DNA from 3 places in the Romboutsia sp. LXY-2 genome. Region 2 is predicted to be linked to each of the others. Evidence: riboswitches for the same ligand, from Rfam matches in the RefSeq annotation. Region 2 holds a riboswitch; each other region holds the start of a gene.
What was found. A riboswitch is a leader RNA that binds a small molecule or an ion and turns the genes downstream of it on or off. The one in region 2 is predicted to bind glycine.

Region 1: linked by a shared signal. The riboswitch ahead of ACI48P_RS12810 (GrdX family protein) and the one ahead of gcvPA (aminomethyl-transferring glycine dehydrogenase subunit GcvPA) in region 2 are both predicted to bind glycine.
Region 3: linked by a shared signal. The riboswitch ahead of ACI48P_RS12115 (alanine/glycine:cation symporter family protein) and the one ahead of gcvPA (aminomethyl-transferring glycine dehydrogenase subunit GcvPA) in region 2 are both predicted to bind glycine.

The regions. Positions count from the first base shown of each region.
Region 1 covers NZ_JBKFGI010000006.1:339,302-346,148, forward strand. The annotation lists gene grdB (glycine reductase complex selenoprotein B) at 1-561, opposite strand, end outside; gene grdA (glycine/sarcosine/betaine reductase complex selenoprotein A) at 589-1,068, opposite strand; gene grdA (glycine/sarcosine/betaine reductase complex selenoprotein A) at 1,096-1,575, opposite strand; gene ACI48P_RS12795 (glycine/sarcosine/betaine reductase component B subunit) at 1,640-2,926, opposite strand; gene trxA (thioredoxin TrxA) at 3,028-3,345, opposite strand; gene trxB (thioredoxin-disulfide reductase) at 3,398-4,360, opposite strand; gene ACI48P_RS12810 (GrdX family protein) at 4,386-4,757, opposite strand; glycine riboswitch at 4,850-4,958, opposite strand; gene ACI48P_RS12815 (M3 family oligoendopeptidase) at 5,247-6,847, opposite strand, start outside.
Region 2 covers NZ_JBKFGI010000004.1:378,966-385,812, forward strand. The annotation lists gene gcvPB (aminomethyl-transferring glycine dehydrogenase subunit GcvPB) at 5-1,456, opposite strand; gene gcvPA (aminomethyl-transferring glycine dehydrogenase subunit GcvPA) at 1,458-3,983, opposite strand; glycine riboswitch at 4,241-4,344, opposite strand; gene ACI48P_RS10130 (aldo/keto reductase) at 4,467-5,612, opposite strand; gene ACI48P_RS10135 (flotillin family protein) at 5,849-6,847, opposite strand, start outside.
Region 3 covers NZ_JBKFGI010000006.1:203,806-210,652, reverse strand. The annotation lists gene ACI48P_RS12130 (response regulator) at 1-20, shown strand, start outside; gene ACI48P_RS12125 (polysaccharide deacetylase family protein) at 291-1,220, shown strand; gene ACI48P_RS12120 (hypothetical protein) at 1,786-2,052, opposite strand; gene ACI48P_RS12115 (alanine/glycine:cation symporter family protein) at 2,148-3,524, opposite strand; glycine riboswitch at 3,713-3,800, opposite strand; gene ACI48P_RS12110 (DNA topoisomerase III) at 4,066-6,180, shown strand; gene srtB (class B sortase) at 6,315-6,847, opposite strand, start outside.

The sequences.
Region 1 (6,847 bases), on a different contig from region 2:
TCCTCTTTCTTCATGGAAGTAGTTAACTCTTATTCCTCTTTCCATATATCCTTCTTCTGCTGGAGTTCCTATTTTAGCTCCTGTTGCTAATTTCTTAGCAAATTCAGCTACCTTAGGAAGAGCCTTTCTCATTCCTGCTGCAGAGTCAGAAGTTTCTATTATATAAACTTCTTTCTTGAACATATCTGCACCTGGATTTTCAACATACATTGCAGTTAAACATGGTATATTTAATGCTTCTTGAACAACTTTAGTTATTGTTCCAGCAGCAACTCCATATCTTCCAGCATTAAATGCAGGTCCTGCTATGAATAGTTGTGGTTCAAATCCTTTTATCATTTCTAATACTTCATTACTTGCAGAATCTATATTTTCATTGAAGTAACTATCTCCACATACTACTGTTGCAACTATTTCTATATCTTCACCTAATAATTTGTCTAAGTTAGCACTTATTGGTGGTAATTTTTCAGCCACATGTGGCTTAGTGTCAGCCTTCTCTTCTCCCCCGATACCAGCGAAGAACTGATTAACGTAATGAACTACTCTTAGTTTTCCCATATTTATTCACCCCTTCTTGAGTTTATCTTAGCCATTGTATTTGCAGAATTGACCTCTTATGCTATTCATCTCTTCTACTATTTCATCAACCTCTAAAACCATTTCCATCATTCCAACTTGTTCTTCATAAACTGATTCATCGAATAATTCCTTAACATCTGGTTCAACAACGTGATATACGCTAAGTCCTAATTCAACTCCAGCAAGTGGTCCAGCAAACGTTGGGTCACCCGCAGTTACTGTTTCAGCTGCAAGACCTGCAGCTTCGGCTTCAGCAGCACCTAGTAAAATCACAACATTTTCAGCTCCGTATTTATCAGCAGCATCTTTTACTCTGTTTTGATTTTCTAAGTCCATAGCCCCAGCAGCCGTTCAGACAAAACACTCAGTTGAAGAGAATACTACTTCTACACCATCAACTGTTTTTACACATTCTTCTATCGCAGGTCCTGGTATACCATCACGGTCACCTATTATAAGAACCTTTTTATTCGCTAATGCGCTCATATTCTTATCCCCCTTTAAAACTTTATCTTATCCATTATATTTGCAGAATTGACCTCTTATACTGTTCATCTCTTCTACTATTTCATCAACTTCTAGAACCATTTCCATCATTCCAACTTGATCTTCATAAACTGATTCATCGAATAATTCCTTAACATCTGGTTCAACAACGTGATATACGCTAAGTCCTAATTCAACTCCAGCAAGTGGTCCAGCAAACGTTGGGTCACCCGCAGTTACTGTTTCAGCTGCAAGACCTGCAGCTTCGGCTTCAGCAGCACCTAGTAAAATCACAACATTTTCAGCTCCGTATTTATCAGCAGCATCTTTTACTCTGTTTTGATTTTCTAAGTCCATAGCCCCAGCAGCCGTTCAGACAAAACACTCAGTTGAAGAGAATACTACTTCTACACCATCAACTGTCTTTACACACTCTTCTATTGCAGGTCCTGGTATACCGTCACGGTCACCTATTATAAGAACCTTTTTATTTGCTAATGCGCTCATAATGATCCCCCTATTGCTTATAAAAAATCTCTCTATAATATTCTTATATAAATCTATATTCTTCTTAGTAAGTTGTTGCAGTTAAATATCCAAATCCTGTTTCATTAGTAGCACCAGTTATAGCTTGGATTTCAACTTCTATACTTCCATCTTCTCTTAAACTTCCAGCAGCTCCACCAGCTATTACGTCTACTACATCTACGTGACCTATTACTTTGTCTAACTTAGGTAATACAACTACTTGGTTTGCATTCCCACCAGTAACAACAGCATTTGCTCTAACGTCAGCATCTGCAAGTGATTGAGAAGCTCCATCTCTACCAGCATATTCATCTGTTACTATAACAGTTTTTACATCTTGCATTTCTATTTTCTTACAGTTCATTATTAAGTCAGTATCTGGGTTACCAAATCCTTCTTGAGATACTATAACAGCATCTAATCCTAAGTATTTACATAATTTTGCAGTCCAGTTAGAAGATCTTTCTTTATCTGCAAGGTATACGTTTTCGTTAGTTATTATTACACCAACAAAGTTTATTTCTTTTCCATGTTGAGCGTATAACTCTTCTACAACTCCGTTATTTACGTGAACGTAAGTTGGATTTTTATCACAAGCAGAAACACAGTTACCACTTACTATAGCTCCATCCATTATTTCAGTTGGATATAATAATGTTGGTACTATTTGCTTAGCATCAACTCCGTAAACATATGTATCATGTAATAATCCTTGAGTTTGAAGCATGTACACATATCCTACCTTAGGTAATTCAGGATATTCAACAATTGACTCTAATAATGGTTTAGTTTCATATGATGATACTTCATCTGGAGTAAGGTTTCTAGCAGCTTCTCCTAAGTATGCAGCAGCTTTAAATCCTATCATTCTTACTGCTTTTTCATGATCATATTGCTTTAATCCATCTATTGGTTCAGCTATAACAACCACGTTATTTAATTTAGAGAATGGAGTGTAATCAGCTCCTACCCCTGTCATATCTATTATACCTTCTTGGAATCCAACTATTTTACCTGTAGTAACAACAGCAGCACCTTTTAATACATGAGTTCTACCTTCTCCTACAGTATCTACTTTAGAAAGTATTCCTGGGAATATTCCACCTTTTCCTTCAACTTTAACTCTTGGCTCTATAACATCTTTTACAGGTGTTATTCTTATACTTTCACCTGGACGAGCTAATTCTAAATCTATTGATTTTATGTGCTCATCTCCACCTATTTCTCTTATCATCTCTTCTTTATTGATGAATAAAACTCCCTCTTTAACTTCAGTTACTTCACCAAACTGTACATCTTTAATAAAGATTTTTCCTAATTCAAGACGCATAAGTGCACCCCCCTGATATTTGTTCTTAATTTATATACAATTGAGATAACCCAAAGATTTAGATTATCTCAAAGTTATAGCTACTTTAATACTTCTAAATCTTAATAATGTTTCTTTATCATTGCTTCTATATTTGGTATAGTTGCATCATCCTTAGTAACTTCATCTACTTTAACGCCATCTTTATATATAGCTAATGTTGGAAGTCCTAATACTTTCTCTTTTATTGCTACTCTTCTAGCTTTTGTAGTATCCATAGCACAGAATTTTATTTTATCCCCATATGTTTCAGCTAATTTGTGAACATCTGGCATTAAAGCTTTACAAGGTTCACACCCTTCACTCCAGAAATCAACAAATATTATTCCTTCACCTTTTAATACTTCTTCTTCAAAAGTGCTTTTATCTAATGCTAACATTTTAAAACCCCCTTAGTTTTTATAGAATTTTTAGTTTAGTATAATCAAAGTTTTATACTGTAGCTTCTTCATGGCTAAATTTATGTTCAATATATTTTTCAGCTACTATAGTAGCGATAGCCCCATCATTAGTTGCAGTTACTACCTGTCTTAAAGTTTTTTGTCTACAGTCCCCAGCTGCGAAAACGCCTTCGACATTAGTTCTCATATCTGCATCTGTTAAGATATATCCTTTTTCATCCATTTCTATATGCCCATCAAATAATTTAGTTTGAGCATCTAGACCAACGAAACCAAATATTCCCATTGTTCCATCTTCTTCATCTGCAAAGTACTCATTAGTCTCACCAGTCTTAGTATTTTTAAATACTACTGATTCTACTATTCCATCACCTTTTATTTCTTCTATTACTGTATCTAACATAAACTCTATCTTAGAGTTAGCTCTAGCTTTTTCTTCAACAGATTTAGCACATCTAAATGCATCTCTTCTATGTACTATTGTTACCTTTCTAGCAAACTTAGTTAAGTACATACCTTCTTCTAAAGCACTATCTCCGCCTCCAACTACGAATACTTCGAAATCTTCAAAGAAATCTGCATCGCAAGTTGCACAGTAAGATACTCCTTTACCAGTAAGTTCTATTTCACCTGGACATCCTATTTTTTTAGGAGTAGCTCCAGTAGCTATTATTACTGCTTTAGCTCTATATTCTTCTTTTTCACCCTTTAATACCTTTATATCTTGGCTAAAATCAACTTCTACTATATTATCTTTAACCATTTCAGCTCCAAAGTCCTTACATTGCTCAACCATTCTTGCTATTAAGCTTGGTCCTGAAGCATTTGGTACTGAACCTGGATAGTTTGCTATTTCATGAGTAGTAACTATTTGTCCACCCGTTTTACTTTTTTCTAATATTAAAGTTTTTAGTTTAGCTCTAGCCCCATATAATCCTGCAGATAATCCTGCTGGTCCACAACCAATTATAACTATGTCATAAACGTTTTCCATTTCTCTACATCCCCCTTGTAATTTGTTATACATACTCTATTCGTTGTAATGTATTACTGAAAATGTCAAAATCTATTACTTTAAAATCATCCATAACTCTTTCTGGCCAGTTAGGAGTGACTTTATTGCCTTGGAATTTCATTGCTGTTGCTATTGCGTCTTCTATTAATGTCACTGAATTTATATCTAGGTTATTTGCTTTTTTTAAAATTATGCTTCGATATGGTGTCTCATTTGGCTTAACACTCCCGTATAATGGATGTGTTAAAAGTTCATAACCAGAATGTATTAAGTTTCTACATTCCTCTAGTATTTGTACGTAAGTCAACTCTTTAAATAAAAGTTCTCTATTTAATGTATTTTCTTTTACCATTGGGTTATTTGTAACTATTAACATATATCCCACTCTCTTTCTTAAGTTTTTATTAACAAAAAACAGAGGGCACAATTCCAATTGTACCCTCTGTAAATAATCATTGTTCAGAGATCCGTCCAAACACAGTCCTTTTACCTGAGAATTTCATTTGAATTTCTTGGATAGATTCAAATTTGTCCCTTCGGTCACTCCTTTTCAGAAGTTGTCTTCCATGTTCTTCAACCGGTAAATTTTTATATTTTGACTTTCTTAAGTGATGTGTATTTAAGACTTATTTGTCTTTATACTTGTAGTATATAACCTTTTCTAATATGTTTCAATAATAATTTTTCCATTTTTTTACCATTGTTTTGATGTTTTTGTTAAAATTTTCTCATGAAATGTTCAAATTTCAATATTTTTAACCATCATTTTTATCTATATATTTTTTTAAATTTATTGATATTTTCTATGAAGATTTATATATTCTTTTATATTTTTGTATGTTTTTTTATATATTTTAATAAATAATTATTTTTTTTTGTCATCAATTTTGTCGAACCAATCACTAATATAATTAATTACATTTTCAACTGAGTTTTTCTCAAAAGGTGATTTTAAATTTCCTATGTCGATTATTTCTAAAAATGATTTAGTTCCTCCAACCTTACATATATTTAAATAGTCATTCCAAGCATTAGTATTATCATTCATAGTTTTTTCAAAGAATTGAAGTGCACAAATTTGTGCCAATGTATAATCTATATAGTAAAAAGGATTTTTGAAAATATGCCCTTGCTTAAACCACCAGCCTCCTTTTTCTAAAAATTCGTTATTTTCATAATCTTTATGAGGCAGATATTTACTTTCTATTTGTCTCCAAACTTTCTTTCTTTCATCTTTACTAAGTTTTGGATTTTCATAAATAACATGTTGGAATTCATCTACTACAATCCCATAAGGAATAAATTTTATAGCATTTGACATATGAGCAAATTTATATTTATCGCTATCTTCCTTGAAGAATAATTCCATCCATGGGTAAGTTATAAACTCCATACTCATAGAATGTATCTCACAGCTATCTAGTGTTGGAAAGTTTATTTCTGGCATTTCTATATCTCTTGACATATATAATTGAAAAGCATGCCCTGCTTCATGTGTAAGTACATCAATATCATCTGCTGTTTGATTAAAGTTAGAGAAAATAAATGGTGATTTATATTTTGGAATATAAGTACAATATCCTCCTGCACCTTTATTCGGCTTAGTAACTAAATCCATAAGCTCATTTTCTAACATAAATTCAAAGAAATCTTTAGTTTCTTTAGATAACTCTGCATACATCTTATGCCCACAATTAATTATATATTCATCATTTCCTTTTGGTTTAGCATTACCACTTAAAAACTCTATATTTTCATCTACATAAGTAAGTTTATCTATTCCTAATCTTTTTCCTTGCTTTTTGTAAAGTTTTGATGCTACCGGAACTATATAATCAAGAACTTGTTGCCTAAATACTTTTACCATATTAGAATCATATTCTGTTCTCATCATTCTTATATAACCAAGCTCTACAAAGTTATTAAATTTAAGCTTTCTTGCAATTGAATCTCTTATTTTAACTAGCTTATCGAATATATCATCAAATTTTTCTTCATTTTCCTCAAAATATCTATAAAAAGCTTCTGATGATTTAATTCTAACATCTCTATCCTTCGATATCATATATGTTTGAATCCCTGAAAGATTTTTATCTTCTCCATCAAAATGTATTTTAGCACTTGCAAGTAATCTAGTATATTCTGAGCATAGCTTGTTTTCTTCTTGAAGTTCATTTATTATTTCAGAAGAGAAAGATTTTAATGAATAACTTGCAATTTTATAAAATTGCATTCCATACTCATTAATAATATCTTCTTTAAATTTTGAATTTACAATGGATTTATAAAAGTACGAATTTAATTCATCGTAGTATGGTAAATATTCATCCCAATATTCTCTTTCTTCTTTGAAGAAAGTATCTTGTGTATTAATACTATAATTTATGGATGCTATAGTTGATATACTTTTTATATCATTTCTAAGTTCATTAAGCTTATTTATATTTTTACTTTGAATCTCATATG
Region 2 (6,847 bases):
ATTTTTAGTTCCAAGTAAGTATTGGATTTTTTACTGCCCTAGCTTCATCTATTCTTTTTACATTGGTATTATGTGGTGCAGTTTTAACTAGTTGTGGATTATCTTCTATTTCCTTGGCTATTTTTACCATGGCATTAATAAATTCGTTTAATGTTTCTAGATTTTCTGTTTCAGTTGGCTCGATCATAATTGCTTCATTTATTATTAAAGGAAAATATACTGTAGGTGGATGATATCCATAGTCTAGTAACCTTTTAGCTATATCCATAGTTTTAACGCCACTCTGCCCTTTACCTATTCCACATAAAACAAATTCATGTTTACATACTGTATCTATAGGTAAATAATAGTATTCTTTTAATTTTTCTTTTAGATAGTTTGCATTTAAAACTGCAACTTGACTTGCTTCTTTTAAGCCTTCTTTTCCCATAGTTTGTATATAAGTATATGCTTTTACTAATACCCCAAAATTTCCATAGAAGTTTTTAATTTTACCTATTGATTTAGCTTTATCGTAATTTAATATATATTGATCTTCATTTTTTTCAATTATTGGAACTGGTAAAAATGGTATTAATTCTTTTTTTACTCCTACTGGACCACTCCCAGGCCCTCCTCCTCCATGAGGAGTTGAAAATGTTTTGTGAAGATTTAGATGAACTACATCAAATCCCATATCTCCAGGTCTTGTTATTCCCATGATAGCATTCATATTAGCTCCATCATAGTATAAAAGCCCTCCAACATCATGAACTAAAGTTGCTATTTCCTTAATGTTTTTTTCGAATAGTCCAAGGGTACTCGGATTAGTAAGCATTAGTGCAGCTACGTCTTCATCCAAAGCTTCTTTTAGCTTTTCTATATCCACTGCTCCATTTTTATCAGATTCTATTTGAACTATTTTAAACCCTGCCATAGCTGCACTTGCTGGGTTAGTTCCATGTGATGAATCTGGAACAATTACCTTAGTTCTATTAAAATCTCCTTTATTTTCATGATATGCCTTTATCATCATTAATCCTGTAAATTCTCCATGAGAACCTGCTGATGGTTGCAACGTTACTTCATCCATTCCTGTTATTTCACCTAATGCTTTTGATAGGTCATACATTAACTCTAAAGATCCTTGTGATGTATTTATTGGTTGATATGGGTGTATATTAGTAAATGATGTGTTACTTGCCATATCTTCATTTATTTTAGGATTATACTTCATTGTACATGAGCCTAATGGATAGAAGCCTGTATCTACTCCAAAGTTTTTATTAGAAAGTAAAGTATAGTGTCTTGCTATATCCAGTTCACTAACCTCAGGTAAACCTAAGTTATCTTTTCTTAAATCCTTTGTATCTATTAAATCATTTATATTAACATCATCTATATCAAGCTTAGGAAGTGAATATGCTTTTCTTCCTGGCTTAGATATTTCTATTAATGTTTTATTGTAGTCTATCATTTTACATCCCTCCCATTATATCAACCAACTTATCAATTTCTTCTTTACTTCTTTTTTCTGTAACACATAATAAGGCTGTATTTTTTAAGTTTGGATATTCCTCTTCAACCTTATATCCGCCTAATATATCATTTTCTAATAACCTAATATTAACATCATCTATACTATCTACTGACTGTACTAAAAATTCTTTGAAGAACTTTCCTTTAAATACAGGTTTGTACTTGTTAGTTGATAACAATTTGTTGTAAGTATAGTTTGCTTTTTTTACACATTGACTTGATACTTCTTTTAATCCTTCTTTACCCATTGTAGCCATATAAATGGATGCTGTTAATGCATTTAATGCTTGATTTGAACATATGTTAGAAGTTGCTTTCTCCCTTCTTACATGTTGTTCTCTAGTTTGAAGAGTTAGTACATAAGCTCTTTTTCCATCACTATCAATAGTTTCTCCTACTATTCTACCTGGTATCTTTCTTGAATATTTTGATTTTGTTGCCATAAATCCAACATATGGACCTCCGAAGTTTAGAGGATTCCCTAAGGCTTGTGCTTCACCTACTACTATATCTGCACCTATTTCTCCAGGTGATCTTAATAAACCTAAAGAGATAGGATCTACACTCATAATAAGAAGTGCTTTATTTTGGTGAACTATGTCTTCTATTTTCTCTAAATCTTCTATTATTCCAAAGAAGTTAGGATTTTGAATTAAAACACATGCAGTGTCTTTTCCTATACTTTCACTTAATTTATGAATATCCGTAATTCCATATTCATTGCAGAAATCTACTTCTACTATTTCACATTGACCAAACTGCATATAAGTTTGTAATACTTTTCTACATTCTGGGTTAACAGTCTTAGATACAATAATTTTTTTACGCTTAGTCTGACCTACTGCCATTAGACAAGCTTCAACTGCTGCTGTTGCTCCGTCATACATAGATGCATTAGCTATTTCCATCTTTGTTAGTTCTGCGATCATTGATTGAAATTCAAAGATTGCTTGTAATGTTCCCTGGCTTATTTCTGCTTGATATGGTGTATATGCTGTATAAAATTCGCTTCTTGAAGTTATGTGATTTATAATAGATGGAATATAGTGGTCATAAGCTCCTGCGCCAAGAAAACATGTTAGATTATTTAAGCTCTTATTTTTCTCTGCTAATTTGTTTATACGTTTACTTACCTCTAATTCACTTTTACAGCTTTCTAAGTTTAAACTTCTGTTAAATTTTAAGTCATCAGGTATATCAACAAATAAATCATCTATTGATTTTAAACCCATACTTTCTAACATTATCTTTTTATCATCACTTGTTGTTGGTATATATGAGAATTGATTTATATAATTATTTATGTTGTCTTTGTTATCATCTTTATTTAAATTTTCATTTTCTTTGTTTTTATATTGTTTTTTATAAAATGGTTTTCTGATAATTTTAGCTTTAACTATTTTCTTTCTTATTGCTATTTCTATCTCCGTATCTAGCTGTGCATATTTTGAGTCAACTAATGCAAGACCTACTACTTTATTTAGTGTAGGTGATTGATACCCTGTTGTTACATATCCAATAACTTCATCATTTGCTAAAACATCATATCCATGTCTTGCAATACCTCTACCACTTATTTCAAATCCTACTACCTTTCTTTGTATTCCATTTTTCTTTTGAACCTCTAAACTTTCTTTACCTATAAATTCACTTTTATCTAATTTTACAAAATATGAAAGTCCTCCTTCTAAAGGTGAGATAGATTCACTTATTTCATTTCCATAAAGAGGCAGACATGCCTCGAATCTTAAAGTATCTCTTGCTCCAAGACCTATTGGTTTAAGATTCTCCTTTCCTATATTTAAAAGTTCATCCCAAATTTTTATTACATCTTGATTTTTACAATAAATTTCAAATCCATCTTCACCTGTATATCCTGTTCTTGAGATAATACATTCTGTATCTAGTATTTCTGCCTCTGAATCAAATGTAAAAAACTTTATTTCCTCTAAATTAATATTTACTATATTTTGTAATATTTCTTGAGCTTTAGGACCTTGAATTGCAAGCTGAGATACTTCATTAGAGATATTTGATATATCTATACTATAGTTCCCTTTATTTTCTATCATCCAGTTAAAATCTTTTTCTATATTGCCTGCGTTTATAACTAATAAATACTTTGTGTTATTAAATTTGTAAACCAATAAGTCATCAACTACTCCCCCATCTTCATAACACATTAGTGTATATATGACGTCATTGTCTTTCATATTTTCTATATTGTTTGTTATTATCTTTTGTATAAATTTCTCACTATCTACACCTTCTATCATTACTTCACCCATATGAGATACGTCAAAAATTCCTGCACTATCCCTTACTGCATGATGTTCTTTAGTCATACCTTCGTATTCTAAAGGCATATCCCATCCCCCAAACTCTAAAAACTTAGCTCCTATTTCTTTGTGTTTTTCATATAAAGTAGTTGTTTTTAGATGCGGTTTACAAATTGATTCACTCATTATAATACCTCCATTTATTTTAATTTTTTAATTTATAAAAGATTCACTTATCATACACATTTGCATTATTTAGTTCTATAAGTATAAACAAATTATGAGCCATTGAATTTACTTTGTACGTAAAAAAGAGGATATACAAGCACAACAAATAATGTTGCCTGTATATCCTCTGTTTATAGACCTGAAAGTTTCAATAATTTTCATTATTTTGCTCCTTCGGTGACTTATAGTAAGGATTATAAGTCTTTCCAGAGTTCCATCAATTAACGATATCTTTGCCTGAAAGTTTCTTTAAAAATTTGGCTATTTTTAAATTTCTTCTTCGGCTCCTAAGTATCTAGGTATCTCTCGCCAATCTCATTTGGAAAATATTTAATTTTATATTATTCTATGTAGTCACTCTAAGATTTAGAATAATATTTTTTCCTTCCCTTCCATCTCATCATCTTATCTGAAGAAATCATAGCCATACGATTATTGCACCTATACATGAGCTACATTATTAACTCCAACCTCTTCCCAATAAGCCACTTCTTCTAATCTCTTAATTATAGGCAGATGTTGAGTACATTCTCTCTCACACTTGCCACACTTTATACAGTCCTTAGCTTTTCCTTTACTATTCATTGTGTAGTTCCAGCACTCTAACCCATAAACATCCTGTATCATTTGACTGTCAGTTTTCTTAAACATTTGTTTTTCATTATAAAGAAGCATATAAGCTGATGTATTAATATCCATAGGGCAAATATTACAATATCCACATCCACTACAAGTAGCATTTAAGTGTTCTCCTAGTTTTTGTTTTATATTTTCTATATCTTCCTCAGTGTACACATCATTTTCATCAGCTATCCTACAAGCATGATCAATATCCGAAAAACTTCCAAATCCAATTAAAGATATTGTTATTTGAGGACTTCCAATATTAAATCTTAATGCAGCATCAATAGCAGTTTCTCCTTCTTTGGCTAAAAAAGATAAAGCATCCATATGCCTTGGGACTTCACCACCATTTAAAGGATTCATAGCTACTACTCCATACCCATTTTTATGAGCATGCTTGACTCCATTCCATCTATATGGGAAATTAAGTATATTTATTCCCATTGTAACACCCTCAAATTTATTATCATCTAAGACCTGTATAACCTCATCCCCTGATTGATGTGATGAGAATACTATATGATCTATTAAACCTTCTTCTTTGCACTTTAAAAGTCCTTCATATTGTCCACCTTTTTTCATTGCAAGGTTATAATGATCTATTTCTCTAAGACACCAAACATGATAAAAATCAATTTTAGGTACTCCTAATACTTTTAAAGAATTTTTCACTGCCTCTATAGATTTCTCTGCAGTATCAAATACCTTAGGCTTCCCTTTGGTTGATATGTAGAAATCTGTTTTTCCTTCTTTTATCATTTCTCTAAATGCTATTCCAAATATTTTTTCACTTCTATCATCACAATACCCTGGAGCTGTATCAAAATAGTTTATTCCTTTTTCATAGGCATATTTAACTAGTTTGGCATTTTCTTCATCACTTTTTTCTAAGTCGAATCTTAATCCACCAAATCCAACTACTGAAACACTTTTCCCTGTTTTTCCATATTCCACATATCTCATATATAATACCCCTTCTATTATTGATATCTGATACTAAAATTGTATCATATACTTTATAATAAGACATCAAAAGTCTTTGATATTATATCAATAATTTTATAAATACTAAGCTTATCCACTTGATACAAAAAAACCTCCCATAGTATCCAGATTCTGTAATTAAATCTGTAAACTATAAGAGGATTATAATTTATACTTGTAAATATTATATGATTTAAAATAACTTTATCAAATCACTAGGATAAATCTTCCCCAGATTCTAAATTTTCAACATGGACAGTAGTACAATTATTTTTATGTGCAACCAACGTAGAGCCTAATGCACCTGATATTAATGCTTTAATATCTAAACCAACTGCACCTTCTAATCCCTTTATTACCTTATCTGTAGTAGTCATGATATCTCCTACCATCTTAGCACCGTTACCTTCGCCATACATTGTTATACTATCAACATTTGCTAATGGAGCTGCTGCATTTTTAACTATCTCTGGTAATTTTTCTACTACCATCTCTATTACTGCTGCCTGTTGCATCTTATTCATAGCCTCTGCCTTTTTATCTAAACCTTCTGCCTCGGCTAATAGCTTAGCTTTTATAGCCTCTGCCTCGGCTTTACCGACTGCACTTATACCTTCAGCCTTTTTTTGCTCTGCTACTAATTCTGCTTCAGCTTTATCTTTTAATATTTCATATTCTTTTTTAGCTTTATATTGATCTACATCGGCTTCTTTTTGTTTCTCATAAGCCTCTGCATCTGCTTCTTGCATTCTTTTATACTTCTCTGCTTCTGCTTGTTTTTTGATTTCGGCTTCAAGTACTCTTTCTTTTACTAAAGCTTCTTTTTCCCTTATAGCTATTGCCTTTTCTTGTTTTTCTATATCAGCATCAGCTCTAGTAGTTTCTAATCTCTTTCTTTGTACCTCTTCTGTTATCTTATATACTGCATCTGCTTCAGCTTTTTTCTCATCTTCTTTTATCTTTAATTCTGACTGTTTTAGTGCTAGTTCATTGTTTTTTATAGCTATATCTTGTTCTGCTGTTACCCTAGCATCATTAGCTTCTTTATCTGCTTTTGACTTAGCTTGTGCGATTTCTTTTTCAGAATTTGCTTTAGCTATTTCTGCATTTTTTTGTATAGTTACTATATTATCTATCCCTAAGTTTTCTATTACCTTATTATCATCTATAAAGTTTTGAACATTAAAACTTATTAATTCTAACCCCATTGCATT
Region 3 (6,847 bases), on a different contig from region 2:
CAGCTTTATCTAAATTATAATAGGGATGTCGCACTAAAAAATAGGGCGACGCCCTTTTTTGATAAGTATCAAAAAATCACTGCCTGTGATATAAAGTACCTCCATATGTAGACCGATGTCAGTATTTCTATTACTATTTTTCTAAATAAATTATTTATCTTAGCCGTCAATTCTTTGACGATTACGAAACTGTTACTAATTTGTAAGATTTATTATTATATTTTTCTAGTATAATTTATTTTAGCGAATAACCGACGAAATTAGACAATAATAAAGGGGGGTGCCTTATTTTGAGGAAAAAACAACAAAATATTTATACTAGAAAAAAGAAAAATAACTTTAAAAAAGTAGCAACTATAGTTATAGGGTCATTAATAGTTATAGGTGTGTCAAATACAGTAATAGCTTATGTTGGAGAACAAAGAGAAATTAGGTTAGAAGAAGAGAGAATAGCAGAAGAAAAAAGAATAGCAGAAGAAAAAAAGCGTAAAGAGGAAGAAGAAAAGAAAAAATACATGGTTGGAGTTAACCATGAAGCTAAAAAATACTCTTATGATGCAAAAATAATAGGAGAAAAGCTTAGTAAGTATGATTATTCTAACAATGGGGAGAAAATTGTATTTTTAACTTTTGATGATGGATCTTCTACAACAGTTACACCTAAAGTATTAGATATACTAGAAAGTGAAGATGTAAAGGCTACTTTCTTTGTAACAGGTCAAAACATTGAAAGAGGTGGAGATGCTGCTAAAGAAATAGTTAAGGACGTTTTTGAGCAAGGTAATGCAATAGCAAATCATTCATATAGTCATGATTATAAGAAGCTATATCCTAATAGAACAGTTGATGTTGAGGCTTTTAAGGAAGACTTTAAAAAGACTGATGATTTATTAAAGGATATATTAGGGCCATATTTCTCGACTAGAGTATTAAGATGCCCAGGTGGACACATGTCATGGAAGGGCATGGATGCTTTAGATGCACACCTTGAAGAAAATAACCTAGTATCAATTGACTGGAATGCACTTAATGCTGATGCTGAAGGAAAAAGAAAAGATGCTAAAAAACTTGCAGAACATGCAATAAGAACTTCTGAAGGAAAAGAAATAGTAGTACTATTAATGCATGATACTTATGGAAAGGAAGAAACAATGAAAGCTCTTCCTGAAATAATAAAATACTACAAAGATAACGGATATACATTTAAAACATTGGCTTAACAACTTTGGTCGGACTAAGTATTAAATCAATTCACAAATTAAATATATAAATAAAAAATACTGGATTAAATTAAAATCCAGTATTTTTTATTTATATAGAACTCGTAATAACTTATGATATGTAGTAACTTTTTATTGTATTTTAATAAATTTAATCTATTCTTAAGAAAATCTTAAGATTTTAGTAGGGTTTTTCTTAAGAATTAAATATTATAATATACTTGAGTTTGTAATGATAACATATAAGTAAGTTAGGAGAGAGTTGGGGAGTGTTAAAAAATATTAATAATTATAGCGTTAAATTAATTAGAAGTAAATCATTAATATATAACTGCATATTTATTTTAAGTATGTTTACCATAGTCCAAATAATAGGAGTAGCTGTCTGTTTTAGGTTTTTAAGTGGAAGATTGAGCATGACATTAGGGCTAATGTGTTTATTAAACTTTCTATTATATAAATTTCTTAAATTTTAGAAATAGTATATGCAATCACAAATTGAGCAATTAAAATTTTTTACATAAAAGGCTATATCAATATAATATTGATATAGCCAGTTTTTTGGTTACTTTAAACATTCTATCTTTAATATTCTATTGTATTTTAATATAATATCTTCTAGAGGTTCATTGTCTTTAAGTATAGTGCCTTCTACAAATCCAATGTCTTTATATGTTTTTACTATCTTAATAATATCCTTTTTTATTAAAATACATTGATCGTTTAATTTTAACGAACAGTATGTTATTTTAAATATTTTAATTTTACTTTTATCAATAGTTTCATAAAGAAGATCAGGTGATATATACTTCATTGTTGGATCCGGTCTCATATTATCACTCCTAGATGTAAGATAAAAATATGTCTATATTTTAAAATATGAAAAGGATGTAGCAAAGTTACTAGTTCAAAATATTATTATAAAAATTAAGACGCAGACTTCATAGAATTTTTCGAGTCTTCATTTCTTTTTAAATACTCAAAGTACTTTTTAGTTTCTGATATTACAATTGGAGATAATATAATAAGTGCGATTAAATTAGGTAAAGCCATAAGTCCATTTACAATATCAGCTATTATCCAAACCACTTCTAGTTTTAAAAATGCTCCTAATAGAACCATTAAAACGAAAATTACTCTATATAAATTAATTCCTTTTACTCCAAATAAAAACTCATAACATCTTTCTCCATAGTAACTCCAACCAAGAATTGTTGTAAATGCAAATAAGCTTAAACTAATAGTCAAGAATAAAGGTCCTAATGTTGGTAGTACAGAACTAAAAGCGGCTTGTGTCATTAAAGCTCCATTAAATTCTGATTGCCAAACACCTGAAAGTATAAGTGTAAACCCAGTAAGAGTACATATAATTAGACTGTCTATAAATGTACCAGTCATTGAAATTAAACCTTGTTCTGCAGGCCACTTTGTCCTTGCAGCAGCGGCAGCTATAGGAGCGCTTCCCAAACCAGACTCATTAGAGAATACACCACGTGCAACCCCATTTCTTATTGCCATGGAAACTGTAGAGCCTAAAAATCCACCAATTGCAGCAGATGGACTAAATGCACTTTTAATAATTAATATAAACGTTTCTGGTATTTGATTAAAGAAATTAACAACTACAGCTAAACATATTAATATATATATTATAGACATGGTTGGGACAACCTTACTTGCTACATTAGAAATACTTTGTAGTCCACCAAAAATCACAAATCCAACTATTATGGCTAAAACTACGCCAGTTATTCTTGGATCGATACCAAAGCTACCATTAATAGAATCGGTTATTGAATTAACCTGAGTAAATGTTCCTATTCCAAGAAGAGCAACTAATATACCGCTTATTGCAAAAAATACAGCAAGAGGTCTATACTTATTACCCATACCATTTACTATATAATACATAGGACCACCTGATATCTGACCATTGTTATCTCTAGTCCTATATTTTATAGCTAGTACACCTTCAGCGTATTTTGTTGCCATTCCAAAGAATGCAGCCAGCCACATCCAAAATAAGGCACCAGGACCTCCAGCTTTTATTGCAGTGGCAACCCCTACAATATTACCTGTACCTACTGTTGCAGCAAGTGCTGTACATAAAGCACCGAAGCTTGATATGTCTCCGCTACCACTATTCTCAGCCTTAAAAATTAGTTTAATAGCTTTAGGTAGCTTTAAAACTTGAATGATCCCAAGTTTCACCGTAAATAAAATTCCTGTCCCCACAAGTAGAATTAATAGTGGTGGACCCCATACAAATGAGTTTACATTACTTAATACATCAATTAAATTCATAAAACACCCCTTAAAGTAAATTATAGTGATGAACAACTCCAAATAAAATTTCGGGAATGAATTAATTGACAGGAAACTAATATAAAATTAGATATGATTTAGTAGTGTAATAAAAAAAGCTAAATTGAAAATAATCAATTTAGCTCTGGATACACTTTAACTATGGTATAAGATTATAAATAACCATAGTAAAAATCCCTGTCCTTTTGCCTGAGAGATTGAGCGAATTGCTTTGCCCCTTCGGCGCCCTATATGGGTCTCTCCAGAGTTTCCTAAGCTTTACAGTCACTACTTATAAAAAGTACCTGATATTATTAATCCTTCGGTGTGCACATGGCATCTCTTCTATAAAGCCTCAAACGGAATATGTTGTTGTCGCATTACTTATTACTAATCTAATACAAAAAATACATGATTGTCAATAATAAAATAAATAATAGGATATAATTTATGTAAATATAATAGCAATAAATATTTACATAGTTTATTATAGTAATATGAAAATAATAAGCAAATAGTAAAAATAGAAGAGGTAAAAATTATGTCAAAAACGTTAGTACTAGCAGAAAAACCTTCAGTAGGAAGAGATATAGCTAGAGTATTAGGATGTAAAAATGATAAAAATGGATATATAGAAGGGCCGAAATATATAGTAACCTGGGCTTTAGGTCATTTAGTTACATTAGCAGACCCCGAGAGTTATGGAGATAAATATAAATCTTGGGACATGGAAGATCTCCCTATTGCACCTAAAACCTTAAGAACTGTAGTTATAAAAAAGACTGGAAAGCAGTTTAATACAGTTAAATCTCAAATGAATAGAGACGATGTAGGTGAAATAGTTATTGCAACTGATGCAGGTCGTGAAGGAGAGCTTGTGGCAAGATGGATAATAGATAAAGTTAATGTTAATAAGCCACTTAAACGCCTTTGGATTTCATCAAATACTGATAAAGCAATAAAGGATGGGTTTGCAAAACTAAAAGATGCTAAAGAGTATGAAAATCTGTATTATTCAGCAGTTGCAAGATCTGAAGCAGATTGGATAGTAGGTATTAATGCAACACGTGCACTTACTACTAAGTACAATGCTCAGTTATCTTGTGGAAGAGTGCAAACTCCAACATTAGGTTTAATACTTCAAAGAGAAAAAGAAATTAGAGAATTTAAGCCAAGAGAATATTATACTCTAGAGCTTACAGCATTAAAAGGAAATAGTGATATAAAGTTATTTTGGCAAAATAACAATAGTTATTCAACTTTTAATAAAGAAATAATTGAGAAGATTGAGAAAAAGGTTAATGGTAAAGATGTTAATATAGTTGAAGTTAAAAATAATAATAAAAAGCAGTATTCTCCGGGACTTTATGATTTAACTGAGTTACAAAGAGATGCTAATAAAATATATGGATATTCAGCAAAAGAAACATTATCTATAATGCAAAAGCTTTATGAGCACCATAAAGTTCTTACATATCCAAGAACAGATTCAAGATACTTAACTAGCGATATTGTAGATACTATTAAAGATAGAATAAAGGCTGTAAATGTTAGTGATTACTCAAAAGTTTGTAATAAAGTACTAAAGACAGGTATTAAGGTGAATAAATCTTTTGTCGATGACTCGAAAGTTAGTGACCATCATGCAATAATACCTACAGAAGAAAAAGTATTTTTAGGTGAGCTAAGTGAGAAGGAAAGAAGAATATATGATCTTGTTGTAAAAAGATTCTTATCTGTTTTATTGCCACCATATGAATATATTCAAACAACAGTTAAAGCTCAAGTAGAAGATGAAACTTTTGTTACTAAGGGCAATAATGTTGTAAACCTAGGCTGGAAGGAAAGCTACAAATCTTATGAAGAGGAAGAGGTTTATGAAAGCCTTCCAATACTTAAAGTTGGAGATGTTTTAAGCACAACTAAAGTTAAAATAAATATAGGTAAAACAAATCCACCAGCATTTTTAAATGAAGGTACTTTACTAACTGCGATGGAAAAAAATAACCTAGGGACAGTAGCAACAAGAGCCGATATTATAGAAAAACTTTTCAATTCTTTCTTAATAGAGAAAAAAGGAAAAGACATTCATGTTACTTCAAAGGGAGTACAATTATTAGACTTAGTCCCAAAAGATTTAAAAACTCCGGAATTGACTTCTGAATGGGAAGCAAAACTACAGAAAATATCTAATGGAAAGTTAAGTAAAAATAAATTTATTGATGAAATGAAGAACTATTCAAGTGATATAGTTAAAGAAATCAAGAATAGTGAAAGTAAGTTTAAACATGATAATTTAACAAGAAATAAATGTCCAGAGTGTGGAAAGTTTATGCTTGAGGTAAATGGGAAGAAAGGTAAAATGTTAGTTTGCGAAGATAGAGAGTGCAACACTAGAAAAACTTTATCACAAACTACAAATTCAAGATGTCCAAATTGCCATAAAAAACTTGAACTTCGTGGAGAAGGTGAAGGAAGGATATTCACTTGTAAGTGTGGTTATAGAGAAAAATTATCAGCTTTTAATAAAAGAAAAAAAGAAGAAAAAAATAAGGCATCTAAAGGTGATGTTAAAAAATATTTAAATAATCAAAATAAAAGTCAAGAAAGTTTCAATAATCCATTTGCTGAAGCTTTAGCAAAACTAAGAAGGTAACTAATAGAACAATAATTTCATAAAGAAAATATGTTGCAGATATAAAGTACAAATATAAATTGACCTCCGCGGATAGAATGGTATGCACGGTGGTGTGATCAGGAGCTATATATACTAACTATTTAGCTCCTAATCTATTTAACATCAATAAGTTTACCGTGTACAACAGTGCGAGCATTATTAAATTCATAACTACAGGTAGATAAAGTAATAATTTTTTCAAAAGAAGAAGCCTCAAGTTGCGATTTATATAATGATTTATTGCAAACATCTTTAATATAGTTTTCAAAATCCATATCATTTTCGAATTTAGTTATTAAATAATCATATTCGACACTAGTATAATAAACAGAAAATACTTCATAGATATATTCTGTATCATCTTTAAAGACCCTAATCTTATTATTTTGTGAAAAAAACTCTTCATCTTTAAAATTCTCTAGTTGGGAGAACATTGTATCATTTTTCATGTTGTGTCCATAGATAATAGTGTTTTTATCATTTTCATATGTATTACGATAGTCCATAAAAATACACCCAGAATCTAGTTTATTTCCATAAAAATCTTTATACAGATAAAAGTAATTATCTTTTCCTTGGACAACAGGATAATCGATATTAGTATTATCAACACTTACCCAAAATCTAAAGTCATTATTAAGATGAG